Linked DNA regions of Actinospica robiniae DSM 44927. The protein of the gene in region 2 interacts with the protein of the main gene of each other region in a pairwise test. Links are inferred from orthologs where the notes say so. Each region holds a gene or a part of one and is shown on either strand. Other genes may lie near its edges.

Evidence for each region.
Region 1: the proteins of ACTRO_RS24050 (region 2) and ACTRO_RS32215 interact in binary tests that used the Escherichia coli proteins (3 or more experiments, as listed by UniProt). The link is inferred for Actinospica robiniae DSM 44927 from one-to-one orthologs.

What each region holds. Positions count from the first base shown.
Region 1 is NZ_KI632511.1:7,480,175-7,485,567, reverse strand. The notes cover bases 2,352-5,351. They hold ACTRO_RS32215 (peptidoglycan D,D-transpeptidase FtsI family protein), read right to left. Parts: upstream 4,779-5,351; coding sequence 2,925-4,778; downstream 2,352-2,924. Other genes in these bases: ftsL (cell division protein FtsL), read right to left, coding at 4,775-5,351; ACTRO_RS32220 (UDP-N-acetylmuramoyl-L-alanyl-D-glutamate--2,6-diaminopimelate ligase), read right to left, coding at 2,352-2,839. Also shown: ACTRO_RS32225 (UDP-N-acetylmuramoyl-tripeptide--D-alanyl-D-alanine ligase), read right to left, coding at 1-1,241; more of ACTRO_RS32220, read right to left, coding at 1,238-2,351; more of ftsL, read right to left, coding at 5,352-5,383. UniProt on the Escherichia coli protein: Essential cell division protein that catalyzes cross-linking of the peptidoglycan cell wall at the division septum. Required for localization of FtsN.
Region 2 is NZ_KI632511.1:5,669,501-5,677,112, forward strand. The notes cover bases 2,130-5,094. They hold ACTRO_RS24050 (transglycosylase domain-containing protein), read left to right. Parts: upstream 2,130-2,456; coding sequence 2,457-4,733; downstream 4,734-5,094. Other genes in these bases: ACTRO_RS24055 (GatB/YqeY domain-containing protein), read right to left, coding at 4,820-5,094. In the rest of the region: ATPase BagA, read left to right, coding at 1-460; bagB (ArsA family ATPase), read left to right, coding at 519-1,688; ACTRO_RS50430 (WhiB family transcriptional regulator), read right to left, coding at 1,717-2,109; more of ACTRO_RS24055, read right to left, coding at 5,095-5,278; ACTRO_RS24060 (metallophosphoesterase), read left to right, coding at 5,378-6,289; ACTRO_RS24070 (hypothetical protein), read right to left, coding at 6,723-7,190. UniProt on the Escherichia coli protein: Cell wall formation. Synthesis of cross-linked peptidoglycan from the lipid intermediates.

The DNA.
Region 1 (5,393 bases), 1.8 Mb from region 2 along the record:
CCGACGGCCACCAGCCGGTCGATGCGCAAGCGTACGGCCAAACGGCCGATCGCGTCATGCTCCTCCACCGAGCGGTCGCCGAGCTCTGCCATGTGGCCGAGCACCGCCCACGACCGCGCGCCCGGGCGCGAGCGCGCCAGGGTGACCAGGGCTTTGAGACCGGCTCGCACCGACTCCGGGTTGGCGTTGTAGGCGTCGTCGATCACGACGACGCCGTCGGGCCGGGCGGTCACGGCCATCCGGCCGCCGCTCAGCGCCCGCGCCGCGGCCAGGCCGGCGGCGACTTCGGGTACGGACATGCCCACGCCGAGACAGACGGCGGCCACGGCCAGGGCGTTGGAGACGTGGTGCTCCCCGACGACCTGGAGGGCCACGCGCGCCGACGCGGCGTCGGCAAGGTCCGGCTCGGCTCGGCTCAACGAAGCGTCGGCGGCACTGAGCACGAGGGTGAACGACGGGCAGCCGTTCTGGTCGAGCTCGACGTCCTCGGCGCGCACCCGGGCGGAGGGGTGCTCGCCGAAGGTGATCGTCTCCGCCACGGTGCGCACCTCCATCTCGGCCACGTAGGGGTCGTCGGCGTTGAGCACGGCCAGACCCTCCGGCGGCAGCGCCTCGATCAGCTCGCCCTTGGCCAGCGCGGTCTGCTCCTTCGAGCCGAACTCGCCTGCGTGGGCGCTGCCGATGTTGAGCACCAGGCCGACGCGGGGCGGGGCCAGTTCACACAGGTATTTGATATGACCGATGCCGCGGGCGCCCATCTCCAGCACCAGGAACTTCGTGTCCTGATCGGCCCGCAGGACGGTGAGCGGAAGGCCCTTCTCGTTGTTGAAGGAACCCTCGGTGAACACGGTCGGGCCGTGGCCGGAGAGCACCTGGCCGAGCATGTCCTTGGTCGAGGTCTTGCCGGAGGAGCCGGTGAGCGCGATCACCGTGGTGCCGGTCAGCCGCAGCAGCACCTCCCGGGCCAGCCGGCCGAGGGCCGCCTCCACGTCGGGCACCAGGACCCCGGGCACGCCCGCGTCCCGGCTGCCGAGCATCGCCGCGGCGCCCGCCTCGATCGCCGAGGAGGCGTAGTCGTGTCCGTCGGCCTGCTCGCCGTCGAAGGCGGCGAACAGGCCGCCCGGCACGATCTCGCGCGAGTCGAGGAAGGCGGGGCCGGTGACGGTGATCGCGGGGTCGGTTCCGGGGGCGAGCTCGCCGTCCACGATCCGGGCGAGTTCGCCGAGCGTGAGTGCGATCACCCGTGCGCCGCCTCTCGCCCGGCCGCGGCGTGCTGGATCGCGGCGCGCAGGACCGCCGCGTCGTCGAAGGGGTGGATCACTCCGGCGATCTCCTGACCTTGTTCGTGTCCCTTGCCGGCCACCACCACGGTGTCGCCGGCCTCGCTGCGGGCGACCGCGCGGGCGATCGCCTCGGCCCGGTCGGGGCAGACCTCGATCTCGGCCCGCGCCCCGGCCGCCGCCGCGGACCGCGCGCCGACCTCGGCCGCGGCCAGGATGGCCAGCGGGTCCTCGGAGCGCGGGTTGTCGTTGGTGAGGATGACCTCGTCGGCGCCCTCGGCCGCGGCCGCGCCCATCAGCGGCCGCTTGGCCCGGTCCCGGTCCCCGCCGCAGCCCACGACGATGCGCAGCCGCCCGGCGGTGACCGGGCGCAGCGCGGCCAGCACGTTGCTGATCGAGTCGGGGGTGTGCGAGTAGTCGACCACGGCCAGGTACTCCTGGCCGGCCTCGATCCGCTGGACCCGGCCCGGCACCCCGGGCACCGCGCCCACGCCGGCGATCGCCGAGGTCGGCTCGATCCCGGCGGCGATCAGCGAGACGATCGCGGTCAGCGCGTTGGCCACGTTGAACTGGCCGGCCAGCCGGACCGAGGCACCGCGGCGGGCGCCGTCCGGGCCGACCACGGTGAAGGCCGAGCCGTTGATGCTCGAGTCGATGTCCACCGCGCGCCAGTCGGCCGGCTGGCCGGTGGGCGAGATGGTCCAGGTCTCGATGCCGAACCCGCGCGCCCGCTCGGCGATGCGGCGGCCGTACGGGTCGTCGATGTTGACCACGGCCAGCTGCGTGTAGCCGGGCGTGAACAGCTTCGCCTTGGCCTCGAAGTAGTCCTCGAAGTCGGCGTGGAAGTCGAGGTGGTCCTGCGTCAGGTTGGTGAAGGCGGCCACCCGGTAACGGATCCCGGCGGTGCGTCCGTACGCCAGCGCGTGGCTGGAGACCTCCATCGAGACCGCCTGCACCTCGTGCCCGCGCATGGCGGCGAGCAGCGCCTGCAGATCCGGCGCCTCCGGGGTGGTGCGCAGGGTCTTGACGGCGGTGTCGCCGATCCAGGTGCCGGTGGTGCCGATGACGCCGGTGCGCACGCCCGCCGCGCGCAGGCCGCCGTCCATCAGGAAGCTGGTGGTCGTCTTGCCGTTGGTCCCGGTGATCCCGAGCATCGTCATGGCCTCGGCCGGGTGGCCGTAGAGGGCCGCGCCGACCGGGCCGAGCGCCGGGCGCACCTCGGGCACGAGCACGGTGGGCAGACCGGCCTCGGCGGAGAGCTTGGCGCCCTCCTCGTCGGTCAGCACGGCCACCGCGCCGCGGGCGGCCGCGTCGTCGGCGAACTGGGCGCCGTGGGCCAGGGCCCCGGGCAGCGCGGCGTACAGGTCGCCCGGCCGCACCGCGCGGGAGTCGAGGGTGAAGCCGCGCACTTCCAGATCCAGCGCGTCGTGCGTGCCGACGATCCTGGCCTGCGCAAGCGCCGCGGCGAGCTCCTTGAGCGTCCGGCCCGGATCGGCCTGCGGCCGGGGATCGGGGGCCGGAGTGGAAGCGGAGGTTTGAGGGTGGGACGGGGAGGGCACGTTCGGCAGGCTACCGCGTTCTCGCCCCCGCGCGTGCCACGCCCCGCGACCGGCCCGCGCGCCGCTGCGCCGCGTGACGGCCCGGCTACCAGGTGATGGGCAGGTCGGGCGACTTGGCTCCGGTCGGCGCGACGCCCCGCTCCTGCAGGGCGTAGGACATGAGCTTCTGGAACACCGGCGCCGCCACGCTGCCGCCGAAGTGGTTGGCGCCCTGCGGACCCTCCACGTAGACCCCGATGACCAGCTGCGGGCTGTCCGCGGGCGCGTAGCCGATGAACGAGGCGGTGTACCCGCAGTAGCCGCGGCAGGAGGCGACGAAGCGGTTGGCGGTACCGGTCTTGCCGGCCACGCGGTAGCCGGGGATCTCGGCCGTGGCCGCGGTTCCCGCGTCGGAGACCACCGACTCCATCATCTCCGAGACCTGCTTCGCGACCTGCGGGGAGACCACCTGGGCGCGCATCGGCGCGGGTGCCGCGGTGAAACTGCCGTCGGGGCCGACGAAGCCCTTGACCAGGTTCGGGGTCACCCGCACGCCGTTGTTCGCGATGGTGGCGTAGACGCTGGTGGCCTGGATGGCGTTGACGGACAGGCCCTGGCCGAAGGCGACGGTGTACTGCTGCGAGTGGTTCCAGTCGGCGGCCGGGGCGAGGATGCCGGGCGACTCGCCGGGCAGCCCGAGGCCGGAGGCGCGGCCGAGGCCGAAAGCGGAGAAGTAGTCGTACAGTATGGCGTTGCGCTCGGCCATGTTGTTCGGCGAGAGCTGCAGCGAGGTCAGGTCGGTGCCGATGTTGCTCGACTCGGCCAGGATCCCGTTGAGCGTCAGGTGCTCGGTGCCGTGCGGGTCGTCGTCGTGCACGGTGTATCCGTCGCCGGTGTTCAAGGTCGGGGGCACGACCACCTTCGTCCCCGGGTTGGTCACGCCCTGCTGCAGTTCGGCCGACATGGTGACGACCTTGGCCACCGAGCCCGGCTCGAAGACGTCGGAGACGGCGGGATCGCCGAGCTGCTCGGAGGTGGCCGCGGCGAGATTGGTCGGATCATAGGAGGGCGAGGAGGCCAGGGCCAGGACCGCCCCGGTGCGCGGGTCCATCACCACGACCGTGCCGAGCGCGGCGTCGGTGGACCTCACCTCGGCGTCGAGGGCCTGCTGGGCGGCCCACTGGATGTTGCTGTCTATGGTCGTCTGCACCGAGGTGCCGTCGACCGCGGCCTTCTCGTTGATGCCGGTGGTGGGGATCTCGTAGCCGTAAGCGGCCTGATACGAGATCTTGCCGTCGCTGCCGGCGAGCATGCTCTGGTACTCCTGCTCGAGCCCGGCCGCGCCCACGCCCTCGGAGTTGATGAAGCCGACGGCGTTGGCCGCGAGCGCGCCCTGCGGGTAGACCACCTTGGGGTCGGAGTTGCCGGTGATCCCGGCCAGCCCCAGCGCCTTGATCCGCTTCCACACGTCCGGGCTGACCTGGCGGGCCAGCACCGCGTACTGCGAGGTCGAGTTCGCCAGCTTGGTCCGCAGCGCCGCCACGTCGAAGCTGCCGGGCGGGTTGCCGAGGTAGGCGGCCAGCTTCGAGGCGTAGACCGACGGGTTCTGCTTGGCCTGGGCGATCACCAGCGGGTCGGCGATGACGTCGACGGCGTCCACCGACTCGGCCAGCGGCTTGCCCGAGGCGTCCAGGATCGAGCCGCGGGTGGCGTAGAGGGTGACGTCGGCGGTCCGGTCGGCGGCCGCCTTCGCGGCGAACCCGGCGCTGTCGGTGACCTGAAGCTGGATCAGCCGGCCGCCGTAGAGCGAGAAGACGAAGGCGAGCGCGACCAGGCCGACGCGCAGCCGGCGGCGCGGGCGGCCGAGCCGCAGCGGTGCGGCGGGCTTGGCCGGGGCGGCCTTGGCCGCGTCGGCGGGACGGGCGCCGCCGGAGCGCGGCCGGTTCGGGGTCTGGCTCATCGCGGGCTCCCGGATGCTGAGTGACTCGGCGTCGGTTTCGCGTGCGGGGCCGGGCTCGGAGACGTCAGCGACTTCACCGTCGTCTTCACCGTCGCCGTCGTGGCCGTGCCGGCGGACGCTGTCGTGCTCGCCGTGGCCGTGGTGCCCGCCGTCGCGCTCGCCGTGGCGGTCGTACCGGCCGATGCGGAGCCGGACGCGGTCGCGCTGGGCTTGAGGCTCGGCTTCGGCGGGGGCGACGGGGTCGGCGCGGGGCGCGGCGAGCCCAGCACGGCGCCGGTGGTCGGGTTCAGGAACGCCGGCTGCGGGTTCGGCACGAGCCCCTGCGCGGCCGCGGCCGAGGCCAGCGCGGCCGGTCCGGAGAGTCCGGACAGCTGCTGGGAGAGCTGCTGCGCCCGGTCGTTCAACTGCGCCTGGCGTTGTTCGGCCTGCTGCGTCCGGATCGAGTTCTCGTCCATCGCCGTGTTCAGCGACAGCAGCCCGATCAGCCCGGCCAGCAGCACGCCGAGCACCAGCAGGGCGAACGGGATCGCCGACCGCCGCCCGGCCCAGCCCTCGATCACGGCGAGCCGCGGCCCCTGCCCCTGTCTCGACGGTCGCTCAGCCACGAGGGCCAGT
Region 2 (7,612 bases):
GATCCGCAACCAGGCCGACGCGGTGATGCGGGTGCTGACCAGCGCGCAGACCGCCGTGCACTTCGTGACCCTGCTGGAGGAGATGCCGGTGCAGGAGACGTTGGACGGGATCGCCGGCCTGCGCGACGCCGGGCTGCCGGTCGGGGGGATCGTGGTGAACCAGGCCCGAGACGTGGTGCTGACGGACGATCAGCTCAAGCGCGCCGCCGGCGAGGGCGTGGACCGGGCCGAACTGGCCGCCGGCCTCGCCCCGGTCAAGCTGGACCAGCCGCCGATCGTGGACGCGCTCGCCGACCTGGCCACCGAGCACGCCCGCCGGGTGCTGCTCGAGCAGGAGCAGCGCGAGGCCCTGAGCGCGAACGAGGCGCCGATCTACGAGCTGCCGCTGCTGAACGAGGGCGTGGACCGGGTGGGCCTCGACCGGCTGGCCCGGGCGCTGCGCAGCCAGGGGGCGGCGTGAGGAAGCTCATGGGCGACTCGGTGAACCCGCCCTCGGGCCCGGACAGTGAGGTGGAAGCGTGACCGTGCCGACTGTGGCCGCGAACCTGGATCTCGACGCCCTGCTCGACGACCGCGGCAACCGGATCATCGTGTGCTGCGGCTCCGGCGGCGTCGGCAAGACCACCACCGCCGCGGCGTTCGCGCTGCGCGCGGCCGAGCGCGGCCGGGACGTGGTCGTGCTCACCATCGATCCGGCCCGGCGCCTCGCCCAGTCGCTCGGGCTGACCGAGCTGGACAACACCCCGCGCCCGGTGCAGGGGATCGACACCGCGGCCGGCGGACGTCTGCACGCGATGATGCTGGACATGAAGCGCACGTTCGACGACATCGTGGTCGAGCACGCGGACGCCGGCCGGGCGCAGCAGATCCTGGACAACCCGTTCTACCAGTCGCTCTCCGCCAGCTTCGCCGGCACGCAGGAGTACATGGCGATGGAGAAGCTCGGCCAGCTCTACGACAAGGGCGAATGGGACCTGATCGTCGTCGACACGCCGCCGAGCCGTTCCGCGCTCGACTTCCTGGACGCGCCGAACCGGCTCGGCTCGTTCCTCGACGGCAAGTTCATCAAGATCCTGTCGGCGCCGGCCAAGGTCGGCGGCCTCGGCGGCGCGTTCAAGCTGCTGACCGGCGGGGTGAGCCTGGTCACCGGGGCGCTCGGCAAGCTGCTCGGCTCCGGCCTGCTGGCCGACGTGCAGGCCTTCGTCAACGCGCTCGACACCATGTTCGGCGGCTTCCGCGAGCGGGCCGAGGCGACGTACCGGCTGCTCCAGGCGAAGGGCACCTCGTTCGTGGTGGTGGCCGCGCCGGAGCCGGACGCGCTGCGCGAGGCCTCGTACTTCGCCCGGCGCCTGGCCGAGGAGCGCATGCCGCTGGCCGGCCTGGTGCTCAACCGGGTGCACCCTCGGCTGACCGACCTGACCGCGGAGCGTTCCCTCGCGGCGGCCGAGCAGCTGGACGCCCCGGCGGATCCGCAGCACTCGAGCCCGCAGCACTCGCTGGCCGGAGGGCTGCTTCGGCTGCACGCGGAGCGGGTGGAGCTCAGCCGTCGGGAGACGAAGCTGGCCGACCGCTTCGTGGCGAGCCACCCGGGCATCAACCTGCTCCGGCTGCCCGCGCTGGCGGAGGACGTGCACGACCTCGCGGGCCTGCGGCTGGTGACGGCCGGGTCGGACGGCGCGGCCGCGTAGAACTCGGCCGCGGACCGGCTCAGCCCGCTCACCCCACCGGCGCGGGCTGTGCCAGGTCCTCGGTCAGCGCCTCGATCTCGGCCGCCTCGCGCTGGGCCGGCAGCATCTGGCCCGGCTCGGGCACGATCAGCATCGTGCCGGTGCGCTCGAAGTACGCGTCCCGCTTCTCCTCGAGCACCTGCCGCCAGGAGTGGACCTCCGGCCGGCGGCGCAGCAGCGCGCGCCGCTCACGCTCGGTCATCCCGCCCCACACGCCGTACTCGACACGATTGTCGAGAGCGTCGGCCAGGCACTCGGTGCGCACCGGACAGGTCGCGCACACGACTTTCGCCCGGTTCTGCGCCGCTCCCTGAACGAACAGCTCATCCGGGTCCATCCCCCGGCACCCCGCGACTATGGTCCAATCCTCAACCCACGCCATTTCCGGTGCAGTCCTCTCCGCACTCGAGGCTCCCCTTCGCCTCCTCATCCGCGTGACCGCCCCCGCGGAGTGAGGAAGCGGCTTCCGCACTAGCCGCATTGCTCACGTTCGACCTCGACCGTCCTGCTCGGACGGCCTGCCCGGTGCCGAGCGTCCCCGAGACCCTACGGTTTCGGTTTCCCTCAGTAAGCACGACAGTACGGAATGGCGACATCGCGCGACAGCCCCCATCCTGGTCAATCTCTGATGGCCCGTCCGGACTATGCGGCCTGTCGCAAGTGGGCCACAGTTCCGGCCTGCGGCCCCCAGGCCGCCCACGGGCGGGAATGGGAAAGTACCCTTTTGCCATGGTCAAGTCAGGGCGCGATTATTCCGGATTGGGCGGTTTCGGCCGCCTTATGTCCCATCTGGGCATATTCGTCGCGATCAGCGGTGCCGCGGGCCTGCTGATCGCGGGACTGGTGCTGCCCGGGGCCGCGGCCGCGGGGCTGACCGCCAAGTCCGCCTCGGACGGGTTCGAGAGCCTGCCGGTCGACTTCCAGACCCCCACGCTGCCGCAGCGCACCCAGATATTCGCCGCGGACGGCTCGGTGATCGCCACCACGTGGGACGACGACCTGGGCGGCAACCGGGTCGTGGTGCCCCTGACCAAGATCAGCTCGGCGATGCCGGAAGCCCTCGTGTCCATCGAGGACCAGCGCTTCTACCAGCACGGCGGCATCGACCTCAAGGGCACCCTGCGCGCCCTGGTCAACGACTCCTCCGGCGGCTCCCTCCAGGGCGGCTCCTCCATAGCCCAGCAGTACGTCAAGAACGTGCTCGAGGTCGAGGCCGGCGAGAACAAGGCGGCGCAGCAGGCGGCCGTCGCCGACACCCTGGACCGCAAGATCGTCGAGCTCAAGGACGCGATCGCGGTCGAGAAGCAGATGTCCAAGCAGGAACTGCTCGAGCGGTATCTGAACATCGTCTACTTCGGCAACGACTCCTACGGCGTGGAGACCGCGGCCGAGCGCTACTTCTCCACCTCCGCCGCGAAGCTCACCGTCCCGCAGGCCGCGCTGCTGGCCGCGATCGTGAACAGCCCGTCGATGTACGACCCGCTGCAGCATCCGGCCGAGGCGCTGGCCCGGCGCAACATCGTGCTCCAGGACATGGCCCTGCCGTCGCTGCACTACATCACCGCCGCGCAGGCCGCCAAGTACGCGAAGCAACCGCTCAACCTGAAGCCCACCACGCCGCACAACGGCTGCATCACCGCGCAGGGCTCCGCGGCGTTCTTCTGCAACTACGTCTACGAGACCTTCATCAACGACGCCGCGTACGGCGCGACGAAGGCCGCGCGCGAGGCGATGTGGAGCAAGGGCGGCCTGAACATCACCACCACGATGGTGCCCAAGAACGAGACCGCCGCCGACGCCGCCATCAAGAAATACGTCTACTCCACAGACAAGGTGGCCTCGGCGATGGTCGAGGCGACGCCCGGGACAGGCGCGATCGTCGCCATGGCCCAGTCCAAACCGATGGGCAACGGCGCAGGCCAGACCTATATCAACCTCACGTCCGACCCCGAACACGCCGGGACCAACGGCTTCCAAGCCGGTTCGTCGTTCAAGATCTTCGTCGGCCTCGCCGCGCTCGAGCAGAACATCAGCCCGAGCATGACCATCGACGCGCCGCACCAGATCCAGGACACCGGCACGACGTTCGCCGCGTGCGCCAACGGCCAGACCTCGGTGCCGTGGTCCGAGCCGGGTGAGACGAAGCCGTACTCGCCGTCGAATGACGACGACACCAACGGCCCGACGAACATGATCGACGGCTTCGCCAACTCGGTGAACACGTACTTCATCCGACTCGAGGAGAAGACCGGACTGTGCCAGCCCGCCACGATCGCCAAGTCCATGGGCGTGACCCAGGACAACGACTCGGGCGACGGCAAGGCACTGCTGCAGATCCCGTCGTTCACCCTCGGCACCAACAACATCACCGTGGTCGAGATGGCCGAGGCCTACGCCACCCTCGCTTCGGGCGGCACCTACTGCCAGCCGTACGTGATCACAGCCGTGAGCGACAGTTCCGGCAAGCAGTACCCGGCGCAGGCCGAGAACTGCGCCAAGGTGCTCGACACGAACACGGTCAATGAACTGACGTACCTGCTCCAGGGCGTGGTCGAGCACGGTACGGCGAAGACGAGGGTCCCGCTGGACGGCCGTGAGGTTGCAGGTAAGACCGGCACGACCGACCTCGGCGTGGCCACCTGGTTCGACGGCTACACCCCGCAACTCGCCGCCGCGGTGTGGACGGGCTTCATCGACTGGAATTCCAAGTCGACGATGGCACGCATGCAGATCGGCTCCACGTACTACTCGGGCCAGGTCGCCGGCGCCTCGATCTCGGCGCCCATCTTCAACAAGGCCATGACGGCCGCCCTCGCCGGCACCACTCCCCAGGACTTCACCCCGCCAGTCGGCTTCGACAACAGCGGGAACGCCGGCCCCCCTCCCGGCGGGGCCAACGGAGGAGTCGGCGGGGCCAACGGCGGCAATGGAGGAAACGGCGCGAACGGCGGAAACGGGGGCAACGGCGGGAACGGGAACGGCGGCCTGTTCGGCGGCGTCTTCTAGCGCCCTGCACCGCTCCTGACAACACGTAGGGGCCGTACCGCTCGGCGGTACGGCCCCTACGGCGTGTCAGACGCCTGTTCTCCGGCTCAGCTCAGCGCGGCCTTCACCGCCGCCGCCACCCGCGAACCGTCGGCCCGGCCCGCCACCCGCGGCGTGAGCACCTTCATGACGGCCCCCATCGCCCGCGGCCCCTCGGCTCCGCTTTCCGCCACCGCGGCCGCGACCAGCGAGTCGAGCTCCTCGTCGGAGAGCGGCGTCGGCAGGTACTCGGCGATCACCTCGCCCTCCGCCTCCTCACGGGCGGCCTGCTCGGCCCGGCCCGCCCCGGCGAACGCCTCGGCGGCCTCGCGGCGCTTCTTGGCCTCCCGGCCGAGGACCTTGAGCACCTCGTCGTCGGTCAGCACGCGCGCGCTGGCGCCGGCGACCTCCTCGTTGGTGATCGCGGTCAGCGCCATCCGGATGGTGGCCGAACGCAGAGCGTCCCGCGCCTTCATCGCGGCGGTCAGATCGGCCCGGAGCCGATCCTTGAGAGTCGTCGTGGTCATGACACAAGAGTGTCATGAACCGGCTCCGGGAGCGTACGCAATTGTGCGCGACGGGCCCGAGCGCCGCTTCCCGCGGGCGAGCCGGGCTAGCATGGACCGGTGCGCAAGAAGATCGCGGTACCACTGGGCGTGGCGGCGGTCGGTCTGGCCGGCCTGGGCTACGCGGCGGGCGTGGAGGTCAACTTCTACCGGCTGCGCCGATTCGAGCTGCCGGTGCTCGAGCCGGGCAGCGATCCGATCCGGATCCTGCAGGTCTCGGACATCCACATGGTCCCGGGTCAGCGGCGCAAGCAGAAGTGGCTCAGGTCCCTGGCGGAGCTCGAGCCCGACCTGGTCGTGAACACCGGCGACAACCTCTCCCACCCCGACGCGGTCGGCCCGGTCCTCGACGCGCTCGAGCCGCTGCTGCGCGTCCCCGGCGTGTTCGTGTTCGGCTCGAACGACTACTACCAGGCCACGAAGCTGAACCCGGCGAAGTACCTGCGCAGGGGCGACCTCTCGCACGCCCCGCGCAAGAAGCGCGAGCAGAACGACTGGCAGCTGCTCGAGGCCGGCCTGGCCAAGCACGGCTGGCTCCAGCTGAACAACGCCCGCGGCGCCCTCGAGCTGGGCGGCCGCCGCTTCGCCTTCGTCGGCCTCGACGACCCGCACGTCAAGCGCGACCGCTACGAGCTGGTGGCGGGCGGCCCGGACATCGACGCCGAGATCACCCTCGGCGTGACCCACGCCCCCTACCTCAGGGCTCTGGACGCCTTCGCCGCGGACGGGATCCCGGTGATCCTGGCCGGCCACACCCACGGCGGCCAGCTGTGCATCCCCGGCTACGGCGCCCTGGTGACCAACTGCGACCTCGACACCGACCGGGTCAAGGGCCTGAACACCCACACCGCCCCCAACGAGCGCACGTCCTACCTCCACGTGTCGGCCGGCTGCGGCACCTCCCGCTTCGCTCCCGTCCGCTTCGCCTGCCCGCCGGAAGCCTCTCTGCTCACCCTCGTCCCCCGCCACTAGCCGCCCCCGCCGCCCGCCCGCCACCGCGTCGCCATACCCCACCGGACCCGCCGACGCCCGTCGTGAGCTGCGGCGCAGCGGAAGACGACAATGGATTTCCGGTTCAGCCGGACTCTCCGCTAAGCTAGCGGGGCACAGCCGGGGTGTAGCGCAGCTTGGTAGCGCGCTTCGTTCGGGACGAAGAGGTCGTGGGTTCGAATCCCGCCACCCCGACGCTGTTCAGGGCCAGTGACCTGCTTATGGTCACTGGCCCTGAAGTTTTCCAGCACCCCCATGCGCGGGGCTCAGTGCGGGTTTCCAAGGGCGGCTGCCTGATCAGGCAACCACGTCGCCGCGCAGGATTCGAGGGTCTGCCCGCAGACGAGTGGCAACAACGTCTCTCGCCGATGTCACAGACCATTTCGAAGCAGTGGTGGTCAGCGCCAGGTGAATCTCAGCTGGCCGTACGGGAGAAGTCGTTCGTCTTGAGCACCGTCCCCCACTGGCCGGTACCTGAGAGATTGTCTCCGCCCATCAGCAGCACTTCGATGTAGGCCGCGCCGCCCGCCTGATCAGCGGCCACGTTGATGGTGAAGGTCGCGTTGTTGGGGCCGCCGTTGCCGCAGACCCAGCCCTGGCCCGAGATGTCCTCGTTGAGGAACTTGCCGCCCGAGTCAAAGGTGTACACGGCCGTCCATCGGCATTCGCCCGCTTCGGCCCGGTCCGCACCGGTCAGGATGACGGATCGGTTGTAGAAGGTGGCCGTGCCGCTCGTATAGGTCGCGCCGGCAGACACTTTGAAGTTCACGACCGGGTACGTGGCGGCCTGGGCCGGCATCACGCTGGCAGACACCGCGGCGGAGGCGAGCGTGACGGCCGCGCCGACGCGGACGACGCGTCGACTTGGCAGCAAAACCTTCATGTAGAGACCCTTCATCGTGGGTGCGCAGCAGTCCGAACGGGAGGCGAGGCATGGGTCTCGACACCATCTTGACGTCCATTACCTGCACGTAGTGGCGTGGGCTCTCGCCACTTCAACGAGCCCTCCCGCCCCTGATCTTCCATGGCGGTTCAATCACCAAACATGCGAAGAACAGGTTTTGTGCATGCCCGCTAGACGATCTCGTTGTGCGCGCTCGGTTTCCGCGCCGTCCGCCCTGCTGCAGCACGCCCCTTGCGTGGGTTCATCAGTGGTCGTATAGCAGAATAGCGATATTTCAGCACCGGCGCCTCTCGCAACGCAGGACACGAATGCTCGCGGGCGGCAAGCGCCGAGGTCAACGCACCTGCGCGGCGGGGCTCGCTAGTTCGGCCTGGTGAAGCGCTTCGACATTCTGCGTGCTC